2 regions of the Pseudoalteromonas sp. Angola-7 genome follow, and region 2 is predicted to be linked to the other one. Evidence: predicted binding sites of a transcription regulator. Region 2 holds the regulator's gene; the other holds the start of a gene.

What was found. The regulator MetJ, encoded in region 2, represses methionine synthesis genes. The targets are predictions, from matches to a motif close to TAGACGTCTAGACGTCTA.
Positions count from the first base shown of each region.
Region 1: PSH50_RS05615 (methylenetetrahydrofolate reductase) is a predicted target of MetJ. The motif match lies at 2,577-2,594, and genes of this name have one in related genera.

Region 1 covers NZ_JAQREL010000003.1:143,782-155,312, forward strand. The annotation lists gene PSH50_RS05610 (pitrilysin family protein) at 1-2,378, opposite strand, end outside; gene PSH50_RS05615 (methylenetetrahydrofolate reductase) at 2,638-3,594, shown strand; gene PSH50_RS05620 (sensor domain-containing diguanylate cyclase) at 3,672-4,649, opposite strand; gene PSH50_RS05625 (DEAD/DEAH box helicase) at 4,705-5,955, opposite strand; gene PSH50_RS05630 (DUF3581 domain-containing protein) at 6,281-6,982, opposite strand; gene PSH50_RS05635 (hypothetical protein) at 7,150-7,542, shown strand; gene PSH50_RS05640 (hypothetical protein) at 7,547-7,846, opposite strand; gene gltX (glutamate--tRNA ligase) at 8,008-9,492, opposite strand; gene PSH50_RS05650 (glutaredoxin domain-containing protein) at 9,538-9,897, opposite strand; gene PSH50_RS05655 (GGDEF domain-containing protein) at 9,953-10,927, opposite strand; gene proB (glutamate 5-kinase) at 11,303-11,531, opposite strand, start outside.
Region 2 covers NZ_JAQREL010000005.1:185,894-197,424, reverse strand. The annotation lists gene hslV (ATP-dependent protease subunit HslV) at 1-508, opposite strand, end outside; gene PSH50_RS09665 (SPOR domain-containing protein) at 588-1,115, opposite strand; gene priA (primosomal protein N') at 1,127-3,313, opposite strand; gene rpmE (50S ribosomal protein L31) at 3,546-3,761, shown strand; gene PSH50_RS09650 (malic enzyme-like NAD(P)-binding protein) at 4,282-5,523, shown strand; gene metJ (met regulon transcriptional regulator MetJ) at 5,585-5,905, opposite strand; gene metB (cystathionine gamma-synthase) at 6,174-7,421, shown strand; gene metL (bifunctional aspartate kinase/homoserine dehydrogenase II) at 7,428-9,773, shown strand; gene PSH50_RS09630 (penicillin-binding protein 1A) at 9,829-11,531, opposite strand, start outside.

The DNA.
Region 1 (11,531 bases), on a different contig from region 2:
ATTTGCTCAGAGCGTCCTAAGTTTGCATCAGGCTTAGTTTGAAACATGCCACGTGGGAAGTACTCAATGTAGGCATAATCGCCGTAGTTCATACCACGTGTTTGACGAATTCGCTCATACAGGTATGAGTTAGAACTACGGTGCTCACCAAAGTACGAACGCACCAGCCAAAGGGCTGTCCAATCTTCACTACTACGAATAGTATCAATTGGAAAACCAAACGATACCGCAGTAGATTGCGCCGACTTTTCTACAATCGTGGCATGGTGACCTTTAAGCTCTGGCGCATCAGGAATACTTAAACGGCTTTGCTCGCCTTTAGGTAAGGTTGCTAAGTCGCTCATAATTTCGGTTTTAAGCGCTTTTGGCACAGCGCCAATTAAACCCAGTGTTAGTTTTGATTGGGTAAGCTCTGTGTTGTAAAAGGCTTTTACATCATCAAGCGTTAGTGCTTCTAAATCCGAAATATCACCGTAATTGTAGCTTTCGTATGGGTGGCCTTTGTAAAGTGCGCTGTAAAGCACTTCTTTACCTAGCTCTTCATCGTTAGAGGCTTTTAATCCCGACTTAATACCGTCGATCATTTCTTTTTTAAGGCGCTTAAAGTCATCGTCTCTAAAGCCTGGGTTAAGTAATTGATCGCTTACAAGCGCATACCATGTGGCAGCGTTATCTTTATGAATACGCCCTTGGAATGACAGCATTTCTTTATCTATTTGATAACCAAAGCTGCCAGCAAGCGGATAAAGCGCTTTTTGTATGTCTTTGTAACTCGTACTTTGCGAGCCACCTTGAGCAAGCATAGCGGCGGTGAGCGCAGCAACCCCTTTTTTACCTTGCGGGTCTGCAGCAGCCCCTGTATTGAATAAAAAGTTTACATCAATCAGCGGCGAGCTATTCGTTTTATCAAGCACTTTAAATACTGGTGCCTCTGGCGCTTTATCATGCTTAGTTACTAATGCATTTAAGCTTGTTTCTTGTTCAAAGCCTGGCGCTTTATCAAGTGCCGACATAGTTACAGTAGTACGCGCGTCATCTACAAAATATTTATTAGCCACGGTTTTAATGTCTTGTGCTGTGATGTTGTCGGCCGATTTATAAAGTTGGTTAATAACCTCTGGGTCGCGCTCAAAATGCATATAACTTGCAAGGGTTGATGCAATCGCTTGTGATGAATCTAAGCCGTTAATAAAGCTGTATTTAAGGTTAGACTTTAAATCACTTAGTTTTTGCTCATCAACAAGTTCGGTACGTGCTTTTGCGTAAGTGCGGTTAATAGCATCGCGTGCTTTTGCTAAATCATCTTCGTTTTCTACTTTTACAAACACATGCAGTAAGCCAGGATCTTTTGTCTCTGGATTGTAGGTAAACATTTGACTCGCTATTTGTTTATCAACAACTAGCTCTTGGTATAAATCGGAGTTATTAGAAAAATAAAGCTGTGAGATTAAATCAAGTGCGGCTCTGTCCTTTTTAGCAGGCTCCCATGCAGCACCTTTGTAAGATACAAGCAACCAATGACCAGGCAAACCTTCGTTTTTCTCATGTACATATTTAGGTGCTTGCTGCTTTGGCTCAGCTTTAATATCGGCAACGTAATCGCCTTTTTTCCAGCCACCCCAATGTTTTTTAACCATAGCCATTGTAGCTTGTGGGTCAACATCGCCCACAATCACTAGCGATACATATTCAGGCTTATAAAACTTATCAAAAAATTCTTTACCGTACGCCATTTGATCTGGCATGGCTTCTATATCTTCAAAAAAGCCCATGGTGGTATGTTTATAAGTGTGCGTATCAAACGCTTCTTCGCGTACTGCGCTCAATAACTTACGAATTGGGCTGGCGTTATTTTTTAAATACTCCCCTTTAACCGTTAGCGCTTCGGTTCTAAATTGCTCTTCGGTGTAGGTTAAGTTTTGAAAAATATCGGCTTCAATTTCAAGTACTTTATCAAGGTGCTGCTTTGAAAAATTTAAATGGTAGTTTGTGTAATCGTTAGTGGTGTAAGCACGGTTATCGACCCCTGCATTTTTAAATATGGCAGTGTATTCCTCTTGCGGAAATTTTTTAGAGCCTTTAAACATCATGTGCTCAAAAAAGTGAGCAAAACCGGTTTTACCTGCTTTTACTTCATTACGCGAGCCAACCGAGACCGGAATTTGCAGCGAGACGACATCGGGGTAATCGGTTTTAACAACCATTACGCGTAAGCCGTTATCAAGCTCTTCGATTAAGTACTCTTGCGAAAATACACGTTCGTCAGCTTTTATTGTTTGCTGTTGTTGTGCCGTTTGGGTGTTTTCGCTTTGCTGTGTTGCGCAGCCTGTTAGTGCCAGTGATACCGCTAAGCTTGTTGCTAGTAATTTAAATTTCATTGTTGTCCCTTTTTAAATTGAGCAAATTTGTTATTAGGTTTAATGCTAACTCGCTTAGATTATGCCCCAAAGCCACTAAATATAAGAGCCCATCGGCTATTTATAATGTAAACAACTGTGTCAATTCCCTATTTTAAAAACATTTAAGTATGAAAAAAACTCAAGTTGATTGAAAAACTTTCATTAAATAAATCTATCTAGACGTCTAAATGGCTGTTATATTGAATTACATACATTGGACTAAGCTGGAATGAGGATTATGGCTTTATCACTACAAGAAAAAATAGAAGACACCAATCAAGGTGTTTATCTTATTGGTACTACTCCACCTAAAATTGGTACTGATAAAGCGCAACTAAAAATCATTGCAGAAAAACTACTTGCTCGCTTACACGAAATTGAATACGACGGCGTGATAATTTACGACATTCAAGATGAAAGTAGCCGTACAGATAAAGCACGCCCATTTCCGTTTAAACAAACTGTAGACCCACGTGAATACAGCCACTTACTACGTAATTTATCTGCTCCAGATGTCATTACTTACAAAAGTGTGGCACAACGTGGTGTAGAGGAATTTAAAGGCTGGTTGGATGAAACTAAAAACGACTACGATTTAAAAAATGTCGTTTTAGTGGGTAGCCCCTCATCGGTAGGTGATATAAAACTAAGCTTGCCCGATGCCTATAAAACGCTTGCAGAGCAAAGTGATGACTTCTTTTTAGGGGGCGTCACCATTGCTGAGCGACATTCAAGTAAGCGAAATGAGCACGAACGCCTTATAGAAAAAACAGCACAAGGTTGTCAGTTTTTTATATCGCAAGCGGTTTACGACGCGCAAGCAACTATAGAGCTAATAACAAGTTATGCGCGTACCTGTAAAGCACAAGGTATTACACCAAAACGGATTATTTTAACGTTTACGCCATGCGGTGGCGATAAAACCTTAGAGTTTATGCAATGGCTGGGTATCTCAGTGCCAGAGGCCACTAAATGGCGCATGCTTGATGCAGACAATACCTTAAGTGAATCTGTACGTATTTGCCGAGAAAATCTCGACCTAATACTCAAAAGTTGTGCGCACCTAGATGTGCCACTGGGCTTAAATATTGAAAGCTTAACAAACCGTAAAGAAGAAATTGACGCATCAATAAACTTATACCGTTTATTAAAAGCCATTATGGAATTAAACCTAGCCGAAAAACAAATCGCTTAAAGCCTAATTATCCCCGTTTATAGCAAGCCTAATGGCTTGCTTTTTTGTTGCTATGTTTAAGTGTATTACTTTTATTATTATGCTTTTTTAGCCAATTTGTACGCTTGTTTATTTTTATACATTTGGTGATCGGCCAAATTTAATAACGTATCAAAAGGTTGCTTTTGTTTATTAGTAAAACTTTCGCCTATGCTGAGTGTCAGCGCGCATACGTTGTTTTCTAATAGTGCGTTTGTATACTCAATTTTTATTTTATCAATAATATGGCTAAGCTTACTTCTATCACTAATTTGCATTACTGCTACAAATTCATCGCCGCCTAAACGCCCTACTATATCAGCCTCTCTTAAATGTGTTTTTAAGGTATTTGCTAAGAGGATTAACGCTTGATCGCCTATTTCATGGCCATAAGTGTCGTTTAGTTTTTTAAAGTCGTTTATATCAATAAACAAGCAACACACATCAAAACCTAAACGCAGCGCTAAATTAAGTTTGTGTTGGGCAAGTAAGCTAAGTGCACGGCGATTATAAATATTGGTAAGCGGGTCGAGCATGGCTATTTCGCGCATTTGCTCAAAGCTATAAATAAGGGCTAAATCGTCTTCAATTAAATCACGAAGCTGCTCTATTAGCTCAAAATATTCATCGGTGTAACTGGTTTTTTTTGAATCTTTTAAACACAAGGTGCCAAATACTTCACCTTCAGGCCAGTGAATTGGCAAGCCAAGGTAGGATTCAACGCCATCTTCAATAACCTCGGGCATGGTATTCCACTGCGTATCGCTGCGGGTATCGCTAACATACAAAGTGTTGTTGTTTTCGGCTACATATTTACAAAATAAGGGAGTTTCGGGAGGGAGTATAGGGTTGGTTTCAAAGTGTGAGCCACCTTCATTAGCTCTAATAACTACACGATAACCTTTACTAGTAGCCTGAACTATATAACCAGAGGGGGCCGAAAAAAGCCCCGTAATAAGATCAATGGTTTTTTGCCATTTATGTAATGATATTTGGCCATCGATACCAGAAAACGCCCACTGATCTGTTTCAAACATAACTATACCTCAGCTATTTAGTGGCCTTAGTATAGCCAAATAAATATGTTTAAGGCTACTTTCTGCGGCGTTTACTTGGTGCTCTTTGCCCGGTAATGCGCTTTTTATCGCGATCTTTACGCGCTTTGTTGGTGTTTTTACGGTTATCTTTAGGTGGCTTGTTTAAATCAGGCTCGTAACCTTCTAGCCATTGTGGTGCTAAGCGGGTATCCAGTAGCACTTCAATTTCTTCCAGTAACCACTGCTCGTCAATACTTACCAGCGACATGGCAAGGCCTTGCTCGCCAGCGCGCCCCGTACGGCCAATTCGGTGTACGTAATCTTCTGCTATGTAAGGTAGCTCAAAGTTTATTACGTATTTAAGCGCCGGAATATCTAAACCGCGGGCAGCTACATCGGTGGCAACTAAAACCCGCGTTGTGCCTTCTTTAAAGTTTTGTAATGCACGGTCGCGTGCACCTTGTGATTTATCGCCATGGATAGACTCAGTTTTTAAGCCGTCTTTACACATTTCTTTGGCAAGTTTATCGGCCATTTGTTTGGTACGTGTAAATATAAGTACTTGGCGCCAATTTTTCATGCCAATCATGTGTGATACAAGCTCACGCTTTCGCTCTTCATCAACTGCGTAAATAACTTGCTCTACTTCAACGGCGGCTGAGTTGCGTTTATCAACTTCAATTAGCTCGGGGTTTTTAAGTAGTTTTTTACTCAGCTCAAACACGCTGTCATCGAATGTGGCTGAGAACAATAAGGTTTGGCGATCACCCGGAATGTGGCGCAAAATACGTTTTATTTCATCAATAAAGCCCATATCCAGCATGCGGTCGGCTTCATCAAATACTAACGAATCAACACTTGAAAGCACCACACTGCCTTTAACAATATGATCAAGTAAACGCCCAGGCGTTGCGACTATCACTTGCGCCGTTTTAAGCGCTTTAATTTGCGGGCCAATACTTGCACCGCCATACGCTAAAGCGCCTTGAATATTTGTGCCTTGGGCGTATTTTTCAAAGCTTGCAAACACTTGCTGAGCAAGCTCACGCGTGGGCGTTAAAATAACCACTCGGGCTATGCCTGGCTCATCTTTTTTTGGTGTATTTAAAAGCTTATGTAGTAGTGGTAATACAAAGGCGGCTGTTTTACCTGTGCCTGTTTGCGCGCTGCCCATTACATCGCTGCCCGCTAATATGTGCGGAATAGTTTTAACCTGAATTGCGGTAGGCGTGGTGTAATTATTTTGCTCAATTGCGGTTAGTAATAACGAATCGAGTTTAAGAGATGAGAACGATGTGGCAGACATAGGCTTAGCTTTAAAATAACAAAGAGCACTATTGTACGCATATTACGGTACTGCGTAAATTAACCAGCTCAGAAAAGTATTGAGCCTAGTTGTATTTCCTACACCAATAAAAAAGGCGCTAAATAACAATGTATTTAGCGCCTTTTTTATACCAATCCGCTTAATTAAGTGAGCTATTTTGAGGACAGATAAACGTGTTGATAGCTAGGCAAAAAATTCGCTATTTAGTTGTTCTAAATGAGAATTTTTTAATGCAGATAGCAACACTTTTTGCCCCTAAAAATGATTAAGTCTTATTGCGAATTGGTATTATAATTTAATGACGTTAAACCGGTTTTAAGGTGGCTTTTCGCTCATTATAAAATGCGATTAAGTCATCAACCGTTGCTTGGCAGTATTCACGAATACCCGACACCACCATGTGCTTTTCACCAAAACCCACTTTTTCGCCGTTTTCTAGTAAATTAAAGCGCAAGGTAATTTTGCCGCGCTTACCCGTGTACTCAAAACTTGGCTCAGCAAACTCAAGCGTTGGTGCTTGAATATTAATGTTATCAAGGTTAATGATCATCGACTCGTAAATAACCATAGGGCGCGCTGGGTTAATCATTACATCTTGCTTACCCATTAGCGGAATAATTACGTGCGGAAATGCAGCACCAGAAAACTCAACATAATTTTTTATTAAGCTATTAGTAAGTGTTGGGCATTTGCTGGTTTTACCTTCGCGTTTTACCTTTAAAATTACTTTGTCGCCGTTGGTTACATCAAACTCATCATCCCCTTCTGGGAAATTAAGTTTGGTGTTTTCATCAACCATACCGGCAAAGGTAAATTCCATTCGCTCACTTATACCGTAGCGGTCTAACACTAAAGAAAAAAGTAAGTCTCCTGGCGCGCAAAACTTTTTGGCATCTTTATCATGAAGTGGGTTGTAATCATCGGCAACGCACTTTGCGAAACGACACCCTTGCTCACGAGAGATAGAAACATAATCAGCATGCTGCTGAAAGTAAGGACTTAACATAGATTGTTCACTGCTTAAACTGCTTATAACCTGCCCATACTACCAGAAAAAATTTAAAGAGAGGTCGAATCACTTACAAATTCATACAATTAACTTAAGAGTAAATGTTGCACACACCTGTTTTAGTTAGTAATTTAGGTACCAAACTAAATAAGGGACTAATTATTATGTTACGTGTTTTTGCAGTAATAAGCGTACTCACTACTTTGGCTGGATGTTCTAGCGTGACTTTTCATACCGATATAGATAACGATGTTTTATCTGAGGAAATTGGTACGTACGTTAAAAAACGAGATTTACAACAGTTTTATAGCGACCAAGAAGCACACGAAAGTGGCGCCACACTTTTAGGCCGAATTGAAGGCGAAAGCTGCAATGGCGACGTTAGAGGCGACAATAATATAAGCTACAATCGCTTAAAATCAAATGCTATAGATTTACTTAAAGCAGATGCAATGCGCAGAGGCGGTAACGCCTTTACTATAAATTCTTGTAGCGAAATCTCTGTATCGTATTGTGACCTGTCTGTTTTATGCAGCGGACAGGCCTACGACTATTAATAAATTATATATTAAGCGAGAAGCTAAGTAGTACGCGCTTTCCCGACTCAATTTTAGATACGCTATGCTCGTATTTGTCGGGTCTAAATAAATACACCCGGTTAAACCAATTAATAATGCATTTTGAGCATTTAAAAACCCCACCAGCTTTAGGTTTTACTAGTACAAAATTAAGTTTGTAGTAGCGCCCTTGCTGTACTGGATCTATATGGTTCATCACACTGTGATGTGTAGGGTAAGTAACTAGGTTTATTGAAAAGGCATTACTGCTAAATAAAGCTTTGTTTTTTACAGGTGCAATCATGCTGCCTCCTTTTAATTTACATGCAGCATTGTAGCATTTGCTAAAGTGCCACGGCTTGCGCTAAACAATATCAAAACGCGATGACATATAGCCAAACGGCCTGAAACAAAAAAGCCGAGCTTAATTAATAAGCTCGGCTTTTTATAAAGTATGACTAAAGATTATGCACTTGGGTATGTGCGGTACGCACGCTCAATATTTTTAGCCTGCTTTTTAGAAATGCCTAAATGAGCAAGCGCTACACGTAAACGCGCACGTGATAAGTCTGAGCCCAAAATTTCCATTGCATCAAGCACAGAGGTAGATGATGTTTTACCTGTGATTGCTACAAATATTGGCTCTAAAAAGTCTTTAATTTTAAGCTCGTGGAATGTAGCAACTTCTTTTGCAATGGCAAAAATAGCTGGCTTATCAAAACTACGTAAACCTTCAAGCTGCCATACAAAAAACTGTAGCGCTTGGCGTATTACGTTTTCGTCAGCTTTGCCCGCCGTTAACAGTGCTGGGTCGTAAGTTGGAATGCCGCCTACAAAATGCCCTGCTAAATCAACCATGTCCGAAAGTGTATTAATACGCGTTTTAGCTTCTGGTAATACTTTAGCTAGCATTTCGCCATTAAACTTCCAATCAACAAAGCGCTGTACAAGCTCTTCATCTGTTAGGTTTTCGCGGATCCACATGCCGTTTAACCAGCTTAGCTTATCAACATCAAATACTGGGCCACCAAGTGATACACGCTTCATATCGAAGTGTTCAATCATCTCGTTAAGAGTGAATTTTTCACGCTCATCTGGCATTGACCAACCCATACGGCCTAAGTAGTTAAGCACGGCCTCTGGTAGGTAACCCATTTCTTTATAGTAATTAATAGACGTTGGGTTTTTACGCTTAGAAAGCTTTGATTTATCAGGATTACGCAGTAGTGGTAAGTGCCCTAGTACGGGTGCTTCCCAACCTAAATCTTCGTAAAGTTTTAATAGTTTAGGTGCTGAGTTAATCCACTCTTCGCCACGGAAAATATGGCTTATTTGCATGTGGTGGTCATCCACTACATTTGCTAAAAAGTACGTAGGGTAACCATCGGCTTTTAATAGCACTTGCATGTCTACGTTTTCCCACGGGATCTCAATTTCGTCGCGTAGGTAGTCGTTAAATTTAAAAGTGCCTTCGCTTGGTATTTTCATACGTATAACGTAAGGCTTGCCTGCGGCTAGGTTTGCTTTAATTTCATCTTCGGTGAGGTTTAAGCCACGGCCGTCGTATTTAGGGCGCAGACCTTCTGCCATTTGCTCTTCACGCATTTGGTCAAGCTCTTCGCTGGTTGCAAAACAGTAAAATGCTTTACCTTGCTCAACTAATTGGTGTGCGTATTTTTTGTATAAATCGCTACGCTCTGATTGACGGTAAGGGCCAAATTCGCCACCTACGTCAGGGCCATGATCCCACTCAAGACCTAACCAACGTAAGCTATCCATAATCGCTTGTTCTGACTCTGGCGTGCTACGAACTTGGTCTGTATCTTCAATACGAAGCACAAACTCGCCGCCTTGTTGTTTAGCAAAACAGTAGTTAAATAAAGCAATATAAGCGGTGCCAAGATGCGGGTCACCTGTTGGAGATGGGGCAACACGAGTACGGATTGTCATGATAATGTCTCTTTTAATAAGTGAGATAAAAATTAAGGGGGTCGTTTAAGCCGCTACTTTGTTTAAGTAAGCAATAATATCGTTAGATTCGTATAGCCACTCTACTTGGCCATTTTTTTCTATACGAAGGCATGGCACTTTAATTTTGCCGCCTTGCTCTAACAGCTCTTGACGAAATTGTTGATCATTTTTTGCATCACGCGTTTCTATTTTTAAGCCTTCGCGCTTAATTGCACGGCGTACTTTTACGCAAAACGGGCATGCTTTAAATTGATAAAGTTTAAATTGTGAGGTTTGCTGATCAAGCTGCGCTTGCACATCGCTTGCACGCTTTTTACTGCGAGGAGTAAATACAAAATTAAAGAATAAAATTATACAACCTAAAAACCAACGAACGAATTTCATGTTTTGTGCCTGCCTACAACAATTTAAGGAGCCAGATTTTAGCACAAATTTACAATCAAAAAAGCTCAATACTATTATCGGTGGTCACTTCTTCATTTACCTCAAGCTCGCTATAAGCGGTCACTTTATTACGGCCGCTATTTTTAGAATGATACAGCGCCATATCGGCTTGGTTTACGATACTAGATACAGTATCAATACTTGCCAGCTCTAAAAAGCCAATACTTATTGTAAGCTGCCCAACTTGCGGAAAAGGATACTCAGCAATATTTGAGCGTAAACGGTTAAGTGCTATATGTGCTTGTGCCTCGGTTTTGGTTTGAAATAACACTGCAAACTCTTCGCCACCATACCTAAATACGTAGTCTTCTAGCCTAAAGTTATTTTTTAACAGCCGCGCCACAAGTAAAATAACTTCATCGCCTATTACATGGCCGTAGCTGTCGTTTACACGTTTAAAGTGATCGATATCTGCAATGGCTAAATACCATCGTCGCTTTTCGTTGGTATCATCACGGGGCAATAAAAAGCCTTTGCCTGAGACAATTTCGATCACTTTTTTATCAAAGGTTTGTCTATTTAAAAGCTCGGTTAAAGGGTCTAACCGCGATTTATGTAATAGCCCTAGCTGGTTGGCATAAATATTTAAAATATGCACGGCGAGCATTGTGGTGGTTTGCGCTAACTCTTTTGTGGTTTCTATTAGTAATATGCCAATTACTTTACCAAAGTAATACACCGGCACATACGTAGTTACTACACCTAAGGCACGGCTTACTCTTATTTTGTTTTGGGTTACTTTATTAAGCAGCGCTAAGGCTTCGTTAGACTCTAATACTTCAAGGCGGGTGTGGGTGTTTATAAGCGTAGGCGGTAATTGCGCACTAAAGTGCTTATTAATATAAATAGCAAAATTTTCAACTTCGAGTAGGTCGCCAATAATCTGCACTAATGATGCATCTAAATCACTTTCTTCTTCTTGCTGAGTTAGACTGATTATCCATTCGTGCCCGCAATTGTTTGCCTTCATTAGTTTGCCTAAACTGTTTTAACTTCAATCAGTTTAGACAAAATCATCAACTTTGCTAATTAATTAACCAATACTTTTTAATTAGGTCGCATTGAGCTATGTGGATTAAAGTTTGTTTTAGCTAAGCGTTATTAAATCATAGCGCGAGCTTTGTAACTTAGTGAGCTCAATAACTACTGCGGTATTATTTAATAACTTACATACAGCAGAGCCTCAAACAGCCTATGCTTTGGTATTTATGCTTCGTATTTATGTTTTTGTACAACCAGTTATACTAAACACAACATAGGCCCTGCCTTGCTTAAATACCGAATATACGGCCGCAATACTAATAACCAATACGCAACACGCGCTATTTAAAAAAGCTAAATAAAACTAAAGCAACACTAAGTCGTCTCTGTGTAGCACCACAGCGCCACTATCAAAGTCGAGTAGCTCACCTATTTGCTCTGAATGAGCACCTTTAATTTTATTTACTTCAACCTGGTTAAAACGTGTTAACCCTCGTGCAATAACTTGGTTGTTGGCGTCTATTAAATCTATTAAGTCGCCCCGCTCAAAACGGCCAAACGCATTGGTTATGCCTTTTGCCAGCAGGCTTGCC
Region 2 (11,531 bases):
CGATTGTTTGGAAGTTGTTGGTAAATACACAGATGTTGCCAGCAATGGTCAGGCTTTTTTCTACGATATCGCGAGCGCTTAAATCGGTGTTTTCTAATAGGGCAGTGGCTGCTGATTGAGCAAAGTTACCACCGCTACCAATGGCTATTAAATCGTTTTCTGGCTGCACTACATCACCATTGCCGGTGATAATTAGTGAAGCAGTTTCATCTGCAACCGCAAGGAGTGCCTCAAGCTTGCGTAAAGCTCTGTCGCTACGCCAGTCTTTGGCCATTTCTACAGCGGCTTTAGTGAGGTTACCTTGGTGCATTTCTAGTTTGCTTTCAAAGCGTTCGAAAAGGGTAAAGGCATCAGCAGTACCGCCGGCAAAACCAGCAATTACTTTGCCATTATAAAGGCGTCGAACTTTACGGGCGTTGCCCTTCATTACGGTATTACCAAGTGAAACTTGGCCGTCGCCACCAATTACTACTTTATTGTCGCGGCGTACACTTACGATAGTGGTCATGTTATTCCTCATCATCAAACTGCGGGGGCAGCTTGTAAAAAACGATTATGATGAGGTTATATGGGTGAATGGACTAATTTCAAGTCCAGCCCCAAATTCCGCAGCTAACAACATGCACTCGTTTGAGTTTGTTTTTGTCGCTTTCGGCTTGGCGCTTTGTTTTATAAGGGCCTAAACGCACTTTATACCAAACACCATTAGTACCTGTGGTCTTTTTAATTTCAGAAATTAAGCCCGCAAAGGCAATTTTAGCTTTGAGGGTTTCGGCTTGTGCGTGTGTTCTAAACGACCCACACTGCATAACATAGGGGCCTTTTTGCTCAATTTCTCTTACTTCAACTTGGATCTCGTGCTCTTTAATTTCTTCAATGAACTTAGGAGCGCGAGGTTTAGCTAATTCTACTTTTTCAGCTGTTTTAGGGTGCGCCTGCTGCTCAACAAGCTCAGGGTCGGCGTTATTTTTAATAAACCATAAGCCGTAAGCAAAGCCGCCTACAAGCAAAACAGTAATAACAACTAAAAGTATAGGAAATGGTTTTTTAGCAGGGGCTTGCTTGGTGTTTTTTCTACCCGCTGGTTTTTTATTAATATAATCGTGCTGTGCCATTTGGCTTTAACCTAAATCATGTCTATAGGGTCAACATCAAGACTCCAGCGCACTTTTTGTGCAAGTTTGCTGGTGCTTAAATAGTCGACCATTTGCGCAAGATACTGATGCAATACTTTGCGGTCTTGCGCTTGAATATGCAATTGAAACCGGTACATACCCGCCACTCTTTCTAGTGGGGCAGGAATTGGACCGAGCAATTGTATACCAGATACACTGTTAACAGGAACCAAATCCGTCAAAAAATCGACAACGAGCTTAATACTGTGCCCTTGTGCTCTAACTATAGCCATATTAGTAATGGGTGGAAGGTCGGCATCATCACGCTCACTTAAAGCAAAGCGGGCAAAATCTTGGTAGCCATTATTTACTAAGTCTTGTAATAAAGGGTGTTCAGGAAAGTGAGTTTGCAGTAATACTTGGCCTGGCTCACCAGAGCGACCCGCGCGCCCAGCAACTTGAGTTACCAGCTGGGCTAAATGCTCTGTGGCTCTAAAATCGCACGAGTACAAGCCGCTATCTACATCTAATATAAGCACTAAGCTAACATCGGCAAAATGATGACCTTTAGCCAACATTTGTGTGCCCACTAAAATACGCGCCCCGCCTTGGTTTATCTCCTCTAAGGCTTTTTCTAGGCTCCCTTTACGGCGGGTTGAATCGCGGTCGATGCGGGTTACGGGTGTATCGGGGAATTCACTCGATAAAAATTCTTCAATTTGTTCGGTGCCTTTACCGTTTGGAAAAATTTGTGTGCTACCGCAATCAGGACACTGGTGAGGTACTGGGTGTTGCTCACCACAGTGGTGGCAAATCATTTGGCCAATGGCTTTATGAAAGGTTGCGCTGGTGCTGCAGCGATTACACTCACTCAGCCAGCCGCATTCGTGACAAATTAGCGTAGGAGAAAAGCCACGACGATTTAAAAACACCATAACTTGCTTACCACGGTTTAAATGTTGGCGCATAGTGGCAAGACTTGCGTGTGCAATACCCGCTTGGTCAGGCTGGCCTTTCATATCGAGCAACATAAACTGATTATCGGTCGCAGTTTGTGCGCGCTCTGTAAGGCTTAAAAGTTGGTATTTGTTGTTTATAGCTTTGTACAGTGTTTCGAGCGCAGGGGTGGCACTGCCTAAAATAAGCGGTATTTTGTGCTGAAATGCCCGATAAGCGGCTAAATCGCGTGCGTGGTAGCGTAAGGTATCCTGCTGTTTAAATGAAGAGTCATGCTCTTCATCAACCACTATCATTCCTAACTTTAAAAAAGGTAGAAAAATACTCGAACGGGTACCTATTACAATTGCGCAGCTGCCTTTTTCGCAAAAACGCCATGTTTGCAAGCGTTCGTTATCGGTTAGGGCAGAGTGCCATAGCATAATTGGCGTATCGGGAAAGCGACGACGAAATCGGTTAACAGTTTGTGGCGTTAAGCCTATTTCAGGCACCAATACTAAGGCTTGCTCGCCACGTTTAAGGACTTCTTCTAGGCATTGTAAATACACTTCGGTTTTACCACTGCCTGTCACACCTTCTAATAAAAAGCTCTTAAAGCCAACACTTTGATTTATTGTAGTGCACGCTACGGCTTGCTCTTTATTAAGTACTGGCTTAGTGCCGACTGTGGGCGCAACGCTTTGCCATTGATTATCATGCTCAATGCTTTGGGTTATAAGCTCTTTATCTATTAGGGCATCTATTGTTTTTTTACTAAAGCCGAGCGCTTTTAGCTCGGTTACCGACGACTTACCCGATTGCGCGAGTTGCTTTAGTAAATTTAACTGAGTTTTCGCTTTTAACGATGGAACCTTTGCGCCTTTTTCGGTAAGGCTAACCATGTTAATGCTGGTTTTATCTGGGTTTTCACCTTGGCGAAGCGCACCTGGCAGCGCAATGTGTATGGTTTCGCCGAGCGGGTAGCAATAATAGCGTGCAGTAAAGCTAAGCAGTTCTAAATGCTGTGATGATAAAATAGGGGTTTGGTCAATAACCTCAGTAACCGCTTTAATTTTGTTATCTGGTACGTCGGTATGCGTTTTAAGTGCAAGAACAACCGCTACTTTCTTTTGATTGCCAAAAGGCACTAAAACACGCATCCCTGGCATAATAGGCGCCGAGGGCGAGATGAGTTGTTCATCTATTTTATAATCAAAGGTGCGTGGTAACGGAACTTTAATAGCAACTTCAACAAAACGCATAACAACTCATGTGATAAAGGGTAATAGCTTAATGTACTAAAAATAAGGCTAAAAACCTACATACAAATGGATGTGGTAGCGCTGGTTGGTTACTTTTTTGGCAAAAAGCGTAATTAAAGCTTGTGCGGGGCAAGCTAGTTGGATAAAATCCGCGGCCTATAAATTTGTTTTAACGACGTATGGTGCCAGACTTCGGGTTTGGAGAGCGATGCGGCCTTAACTAGAGGTTCCTATGAAAGAAGGTATTCACCCTAAGTACGAAGCAATTTCTGCAACATGTTCATGCGGAAACAAATTCGAAACTCGTTCTACTCTTTGTAAAGACATTCACTTAGACGTATGTTCTGCGTGTCACCCGTTTTACACTGGTAAGCAAAAGATTTTAGACACTGGCGGCCGTGTTGATCGCTTCAACAAGCGCTTCGGTGCACTTAGCAGCAAGAAGTAATTATTGCTGTTTAGTAAAAAAAGCACCTTCGGGTGCTTTTTTTGTGCCTAAAATTCATCATTTTTACTAAAAAATCACCGATTGTTGCCGTACTACGTGTGCATAACTATTTCCTGTTCTTATTCTGAATATGCATAAACCTTTGCAGACAAACTCACAATTCTTCTCTATATTTTTTATACGTTAATTTTTAACCAAGCTGCTAAAAGTGCTTATCGTGGCGATATTTGTTTTTAACGGTGATAAACGCGCCATATTGGTGCATTTTACTATTTTACTATTCTGCTATTTTACAAAAATACTGGCAGGGCAAAATGAACCTGAAAAAGCACTTTTTGAATGAATTTTTATTTGTTTAATATTGATAACTTTTAGCGAAGTTGCTGATAAATCACTTAAAATTAACGGATATAGCATATAACAGGATAGACCTGATATTGCTTGGAATTTAAAAATAATAAGAGTATCTTAGCCCCATACTCCCTCTCACTTAACTTAAATTGCAGGATACCATCGCGTTATGTCAGATTTTCGTGAACAAGCATTACACTACCACTCTCACCCCGTTCCAGGCAAAATCAGCATTGAGCTAACAAAACCAGCCGAAACGGTGCAAGATTTAGCATTAGCATACAGCCCTGGTGTTGCAGAGCCTGTGCGCGAAATTGCAGCAGACCCAGCCAATGCATATAAATATACCGGTAAAGGTAATATGGTTGCGGTGATCAGTAATGGTACGGCAATTTTAGGTTTGGGTAATTTAGGGCCATTAGCCTCTAAACCTGTTATGGAAGGTAAAGCGCTTTTATTTAAACGTTTTGCTGGCCTAGATTCTATTGATATTGAAGTTAAGCATCGCACCACCGAAGACTTTATAAATACAGTGGCTAATATTGCCGATACGTTTGGTGGCATTAACTTAGAAGATATTAAAGCGCCAGAGTGTTTTGAAATTGAAAAAGCACTTATTGAGCGTTGCAGTATTCCGGTTTTTCATGATGACCAACACGGTACCGCTATTGTAACTGCGGCAGGTATGCTTAACGCCTTAGAAGTGCAGGGCAAATCAATAGAAGATGCCATTATTGTATGTTTAGGTGCTGGCGCTGCAGCGGTTGCTTGTATGGAGCTGTTAATTAAGTGTGGTGCACTGCGCGAACATATTTATATGCTAGACCGCAAAGGGGTAATTCATACTCGCCGCGATGACTTAAACGAATACAAACAGCTTTTTGCTAACAATACAGATAAACGTACTCTACAAGATGTAATTGCTGATGCTGATGTGTTTGTAGGTGTATCGGGTCCTAACTTACTTGCACCTGAAGATCTAAAACTAATGGCCGATAAGCCAGTGGTGTTTGCATGTTCAAACCCAGATCCTGAAATTGCACCTGAGCTTGCGCACAGTGCTCGTAAAGACTTAATTATGGCAACGGGGCGTTCTGATTTCCCTAACCAAGTTAATAATGTTTTATGTTTCCCGTTTATTTTCCGTGGTGCACTTGATGTACGTGCAAGCGCAATTAACGATGAAATGAAAATAGCCGCTGTTGAAGCTATTCGTAGTATTGCTAAAGAGCCAGTGCCTGAGCAAGTATTAAAAGCAGCGGGTGTAGAAAAGCTCGAATTTGGTGCAGATTACATTATTCCTAAACCGATGGACCCGCGTTTATTACCACGTATAGCCAAGGCGGTTGCTATTGCTGCTGTTGAATCGGGCGTAGCACAAATTGACTTACCGGAAAATTATATGGCGTAATATATAGCGCTTAAACAAAAAAACCTCAGCATGCTGAGGTTTTTTTGTTTAAAAAGACGTTTTATTCTTCGTCTAAAATAGGCACTTCTAAACCCATTTCTTGCATTATTTTTTTAACTTCTTCAGGTACTTTTTCTGCGTTATCTTTACGTAGGTCATCATCATTAGGTAATGGCTGGCCTGTAAAGGCATGCAAAAACGCTTCGCATAGTAACTCGCTATTTGTTGCATGACGCAGGTTGTTTATTTGACGACGTGTACGCTCATCAGTTAATACTTTTAATACATTTAGCGGGATCGAAACGGTGATCTTTTTAACTTGCTCTGATTTTTTCCCGTGTTCTGCGTATGGGTGAATATACTCACCATTCCATTTAGCCATAAGATGTATCGTTGCCTCAGATTATTAATTTCTCACACGGCGTAAAAAGCGTGTAAATATGCGTGAAATTCTATCGTTTTAAAAAAGATAGTCAAATAATAGATAGCAATCTATCTTAATAAGCTGGCTGTAATAGTAAATACAGCTTTCTTGAAGTTTTACGCGTCTGTTATTTTTAGCCATCTAGAGCTTTAAAAGCTTTGACTTATTATAATGGATAACTTACTCTTTTAGACGTCTAAACATCCAAATTAATCAGGTGACGAATATGAGCGAAAAAAACAAAGCAACCATTGCTGTTCGAAATGGGGTTGATGCCGATAAACATCATGGCGCCGTTGTACCGCCAATTTATTTATCGACGACTTATTCGTTTGCCGATTTTGATACTAAGCGCGCATACGACTATGGACGCAGTGGTAATCCTAATCGCGATATTTTAGCTGACACTCTAGCAGAACTTGAAGGTGGCGCACGCGGAATTATTACTGCTACGGGCATGGCAGCAGTGCACTTAGCCACACAGTTATTAAATAACGATGATACATTGGTTATTCCTCACGATTGTTATGGCGGCAGCTACCGTTTATTTACGTCGTTAGAAAAGCGCGGCTTGCTTAAACTTAAAGTGCTTGATTTAACTAAACCAGAAAGCCTAAAACAAATTTTAACCATTAAACCTAAATTAATTTGGATAGAAACACCAAGTAACCCTGTGCTGCGCCTAACGGATATTAAAGCCGTGACGGATATAGCAAAACAGTGCGGTGCATTAGTGGCCGCCGATAACACCTTTTTATCACCGGCATTACAAAACCCAATTAAGTTTGGCGTAGATATTGTTGTGCACTCAACCACTAAATATATAAACGGCCATTCTGATGTTGTAGGCGGTGCAGTTGTTGCTGCTACACAAGAGCTTGGTGATGAGCTTGCTTGGTGGGCCAATAACATTGGTATTACCGGCGCACCATTTGATAGCTATTTAACGTTACGTGGTTTACGTACTTTAAATGTGCGTTTAAAACAGCACCAAGAAAATGCCCTGGCAATTGCTAAATACTTAGAAAGCTCTGAGTATGTTAGCCAAGTTTACTACCCAGGCCTTGAATCGCATCCTCAACATGCGCTTGCTAAAGCCCAACAGCTTGGGTTTGGTGGTATGGTTAGTTTTGATATTAAAGGCGATGTGAATGATGCCGCGGCGTTTTTAACAAGCCTTAAAGAATTTAGCTTAGCAGAATCGTTAGGTGGGGTTGAGAGTTTAATTTGTCATCCTGCGACCATGACTCACGCAGGTATGGACGCTCAAGCACGTTTAGAGGCGGGTGTGGGCGATACGCTAATTCGTATTTCGGTCGGTATTGAAGATGTAGAAGACCTACTTGCTGATTTTGAGCGTGTATTTAACTTAGTGAAACCTGGGCAAAATAAAAATGTAGGGCGTGTTGGTAAAGCTGCAGGCAATGCCAATGGTGATGTAAAGCAGCAGGCTGCTCATCCAGCTTTGTGGTGATTGAGTATGGTAAAAAGTGTACATAAATTTGGCGGCTCGAGCTTAAGCTCGGGCGAGCGCTATCAAAGTGTGGCAAAAATAATTATTGGCCACACACAGCCTGGCGATTGCGTGGTTGTATCTGCTGCGGGTAAAACCACCGATACATTGGTTTCGCTGTGGCAAAGTTATCAACAACAAGATAAGCAAGCCGTTGCTGATATTTTGCTGCAATTGAGTAATCACCAAACGGCATTAATTGAAGAGTTATTAAAAGCCGATGCTAAACACACGGCTTTAGCTGTGTTAGCGCAAGAGCTAAGTGATGTAGCGGAGCAAGCCAGCAAGCAGCAGTTGCAAGAGGCGGCCTTACTGGCGCATGGTGAGCTGTGGTCTGCGCGATTATTGGCAGCCTATTTAACGCAATTAAACATTCAAGCGTGTGCTCATGATGCTAGAGCGCTGTTTAGTGTAACAAGCGGGGAGCTTTTGCATGCGCAAAACAAACAGCAATGCAGGCAAGTTATTGATGCAAATAAAATTAACGTAGTAACAGGGTTTATCGCAGCAAGTGCTGATGGTAAAACAGTTACGCTTGGGCGCAATGGCAGTGATTACAGCGCCACCTTATTAGCCAATTATTGCGACGCACAAAATGTATGTATTTGGACTGATACGCCAGGGGTATTTAGTGCCGACCCACGTAAAGTTGAAAAGGCGATTAAGTACAACAAGGTGTGCCGTGAACAAGCTAACTTATTAGCTCGATTGGGTAACCCTGTGTTACATGCTAAAACGCTTTCGCCTTTAAAAAACAGTAATATTAAACTGGCTGTACGTAGTAGTTTTGATGTGCAAACTGCTCCTACCGATATTGTAAAACAAGGCAAAGCTAAGCAAAAACGTTTTATTACTACATTACAAAACGTTGATTTACTGCTCGTTGAAGGCCTTAACGCGGGTGAAGTGGCGCATGTTAGCCAGCTTATCCAGCACAGCCTTCATCATTTTATACACAACGGCGATACATACTTAGTTGTGCCCGCGGGTGCAACGCATCAAGTAGTGAGTTATTTCGCTGGGCGAGCAAATATAAGCGAGTCTAATTTAAATGGCTGCGCGGTGGTTGCGCCTACGCAAGATGTTTATACGCTAAGTACATTAGCGGCTGAGGTTTTAAATCAGCAAAGTATTCACCCTCGTTTTATTCATCAAGATACAGGCTATACATTGCTGTTAACGGATCAGTTAATAGAAAGCGATGTACTTAGTTTATTGCACGAAAAATTAATTAATAAAGGCCAAGAAGTTGCTCTGGTTGTGGCTGGCTTAGGTAATGTAGGCGATGAATTTTTAAGCCAGCTAGATGCTCAATTTAAGCGTTTGTCGGGCGATTATAGTATTAAGCTAGTTGGGTTAATTCGCTCGCAACATATGCTATTTAATGCCTCGGGTATTACACTCGGACAGTGGAAAAAACAATGGCAGCATAATGCCGTTGCTTATGAGCAGGCGGATTTATTAAGTGCATTAAACGAACTTGATTACGAGCACAAAGTTGTTGTTGATATAACGGCAAGCGAGCAATTTAGCCAATTATACACCGACTTTGTAGAGCGAGACTGCCATTTAATAAGTGCTAACAAGTACGCGGGCACTGCTGCATCTAGTTGGTATAACGCGCTGCGCCAAAGTATTAGCGAGCGTAATTTGCATTGGCGCTACAACACCAGTGTTGGGGCAGGGTTGCCGATTAACTTTGCGTTGGCCGATTTACAAAATAGTGGCGATAAAATTACGCGTATTGAAGGTGTTTTCTCGGGGACACTCTCGTGGCTATGCAGTAAGTACGATGGCAGTGTGGCATTTTCTGACCTTGTTCTTGAAGCGCAAAAAATGGGCTTTACAGAGCCTGATCCTCGCGAGGATTTATCGGGCCGGGATATGCAACGTAAATTGCTGATACTTGCGCGCGAGCTTGGCATTGAATTAGATTTAGATGATATAAGCTTACAAGCATTAATGCCTGATGAGTTAGCCCAAGGTTCATGGGGTGACTTTTTAGCGAATAAAGATAAGCTAAATGCGTTTATTAAACACCATGCCGATGCGGCAAATGCTCAAGATGCTGTACTTAGGTATACCGGTTTATTGGCATTAGAGCAGGGTAAAGTATCGGCGAAGGTAGGTATAACTTACGCGCCTAAAGGGGACGCCTTAGCTAACTTAACACCTGGCGATAATATCTTTGTTATTAATAGCCAGTGGTACAACGAAAACGCCTTAGTAATACAAGGCCCTGGGGCAGGCAAAGAAGTGACCGCCGCGGGAGTGCACTCTGATTTATATTGGTTAGTTAAAAACCTAAAATAGCGCAGGCAAATATTAATAGTAAAACGGCAGCTTGTGTAAGCTGCCGTTTTTGTTTTTAGAATAACTCTTCTTCTGTTTTTGTATCTTCTTCAAAAATATCAGTTGGCTGAGACAGCACATATTTTGTAGGTGCAGTGCCTTTTTCAAAATATTCAAAGCGACTGGTGTAGTCGTTTTTATGACTTAACAAACCTGTTTTTAAATCGATACGAATTGAAACTAGTCCTTCAGGAGGCTCTATTGGCGCCTCTGGTGTGCCCTCAAGCGCCACTTTCATAAAATCAACCCAGGCAGGCTGTGCCGTTTTGGCGCCCGATTCAGCACCAGAGATTTGACTGCTATCTAGGTTGTTATTATAGGTTGAGCGTCCTAACGAGTTACCTGGGTTGTCAAAACCAACCCATACAGATGTTACTACATTGCGGTTAAAGCCGCTAAACCAAGTATCGACAGAGTCATTGGTTGTGCCTGTTTTACCCGATAGATCGCGTCTATCTAATGCTTGCGCACGCCAACCAGTTCCGCTCCAGCCTGTTTTATGGGTCCAGCTACCGCCACCCCATACTGCGCTGTGCATTGCCTCAGCAATTAAAAAAGCATTTTGCTTTGATATAACACGCGGTGCACAACGTGGTTGCGTGGCTGTATCATCTGTTGTGTCGGTATCTAGGTTGTTGTTGAAGCTATCCATTGCTTGAGAGACGGGTAATAGCTCGTCTTCATCGCAAGCAAGAGCTGGGTTTGCTTTAAATAGTACATTGCCATAGGCATCTTGAATTTCAGATATAAAGTAAGGTTCAATTAAGTGACCGCCATTAGCAAATGCGCTCATGCCGCGAGCAAGCTCTAATGGCGTGATTGATGCACTCCCTAATGCTAACGATTCACTGCGGTTAATATCAGCATCTTTAAAACCAAACTTAAGCAAGTGATCGGCGGTGCGTTGTAACCCTACACCGCGAAGTAAGCGCACAGAAATAACGTTTTTAGATTGCGCAAGTGCACGGCGAATACGTATAGGGCCATTATAAACGGCTGGGCTGTTTTTTGGTCGCCACGCTACACCTAAACTTTTATCCCACTGGTTTATTGGCGCGTCGTTTAAAATAGAGGCCAATGTATAGCCATTTTCGAGCGCAGCAGAATATATAAAGGGTTTAATATTAGAGCCAACTTGGCGTTTAGCTTGTACCGCTCGGTTGTATTGGCTTTGCTCAAAACTGTAACCGCCTACTATAGCTTTAATACGACCATCTTGTGGGTCGAGTGAAACAAGTGCACTGGCAGCTTCTGGTATTTGGCTTAGTAGGTAACTGTCGTCGTTATTTTTACGCAGCCATATTTGCATGCCAGGGGTAAGAATGTCAGTAGCGGCTTTAGGGGCAAAACTTTGGCGGTAGCGAGTAATGTATTTGCGCGCCCATTTTAAATTATCCCAATCAAGTGTGGTGCGCTGGCCATTTTTTAAAATAACGTCAGCAGTTTTCTCTGCCACATTTAACACCACGCCAGCATGCAAATCAGCTATTTCTTTAACAGGTTTTAGCTTTTCTATAATTTGCTGCTCACTTAAGGCTGGCTGTGTTTCTGGATCCCATAACACGTCTACTGGCCCACGAAAGCCATGACGCATATCGTAGTTATGTAAATTATTAACTAAAGCTGTTTGCGCAGCCTTTTGAACTTTAGACTCCACAGAGGTAAATATCTTAAAGCCAGAGTTATATGCTTTTTCTACACCGTAGCGCTCAACCATCT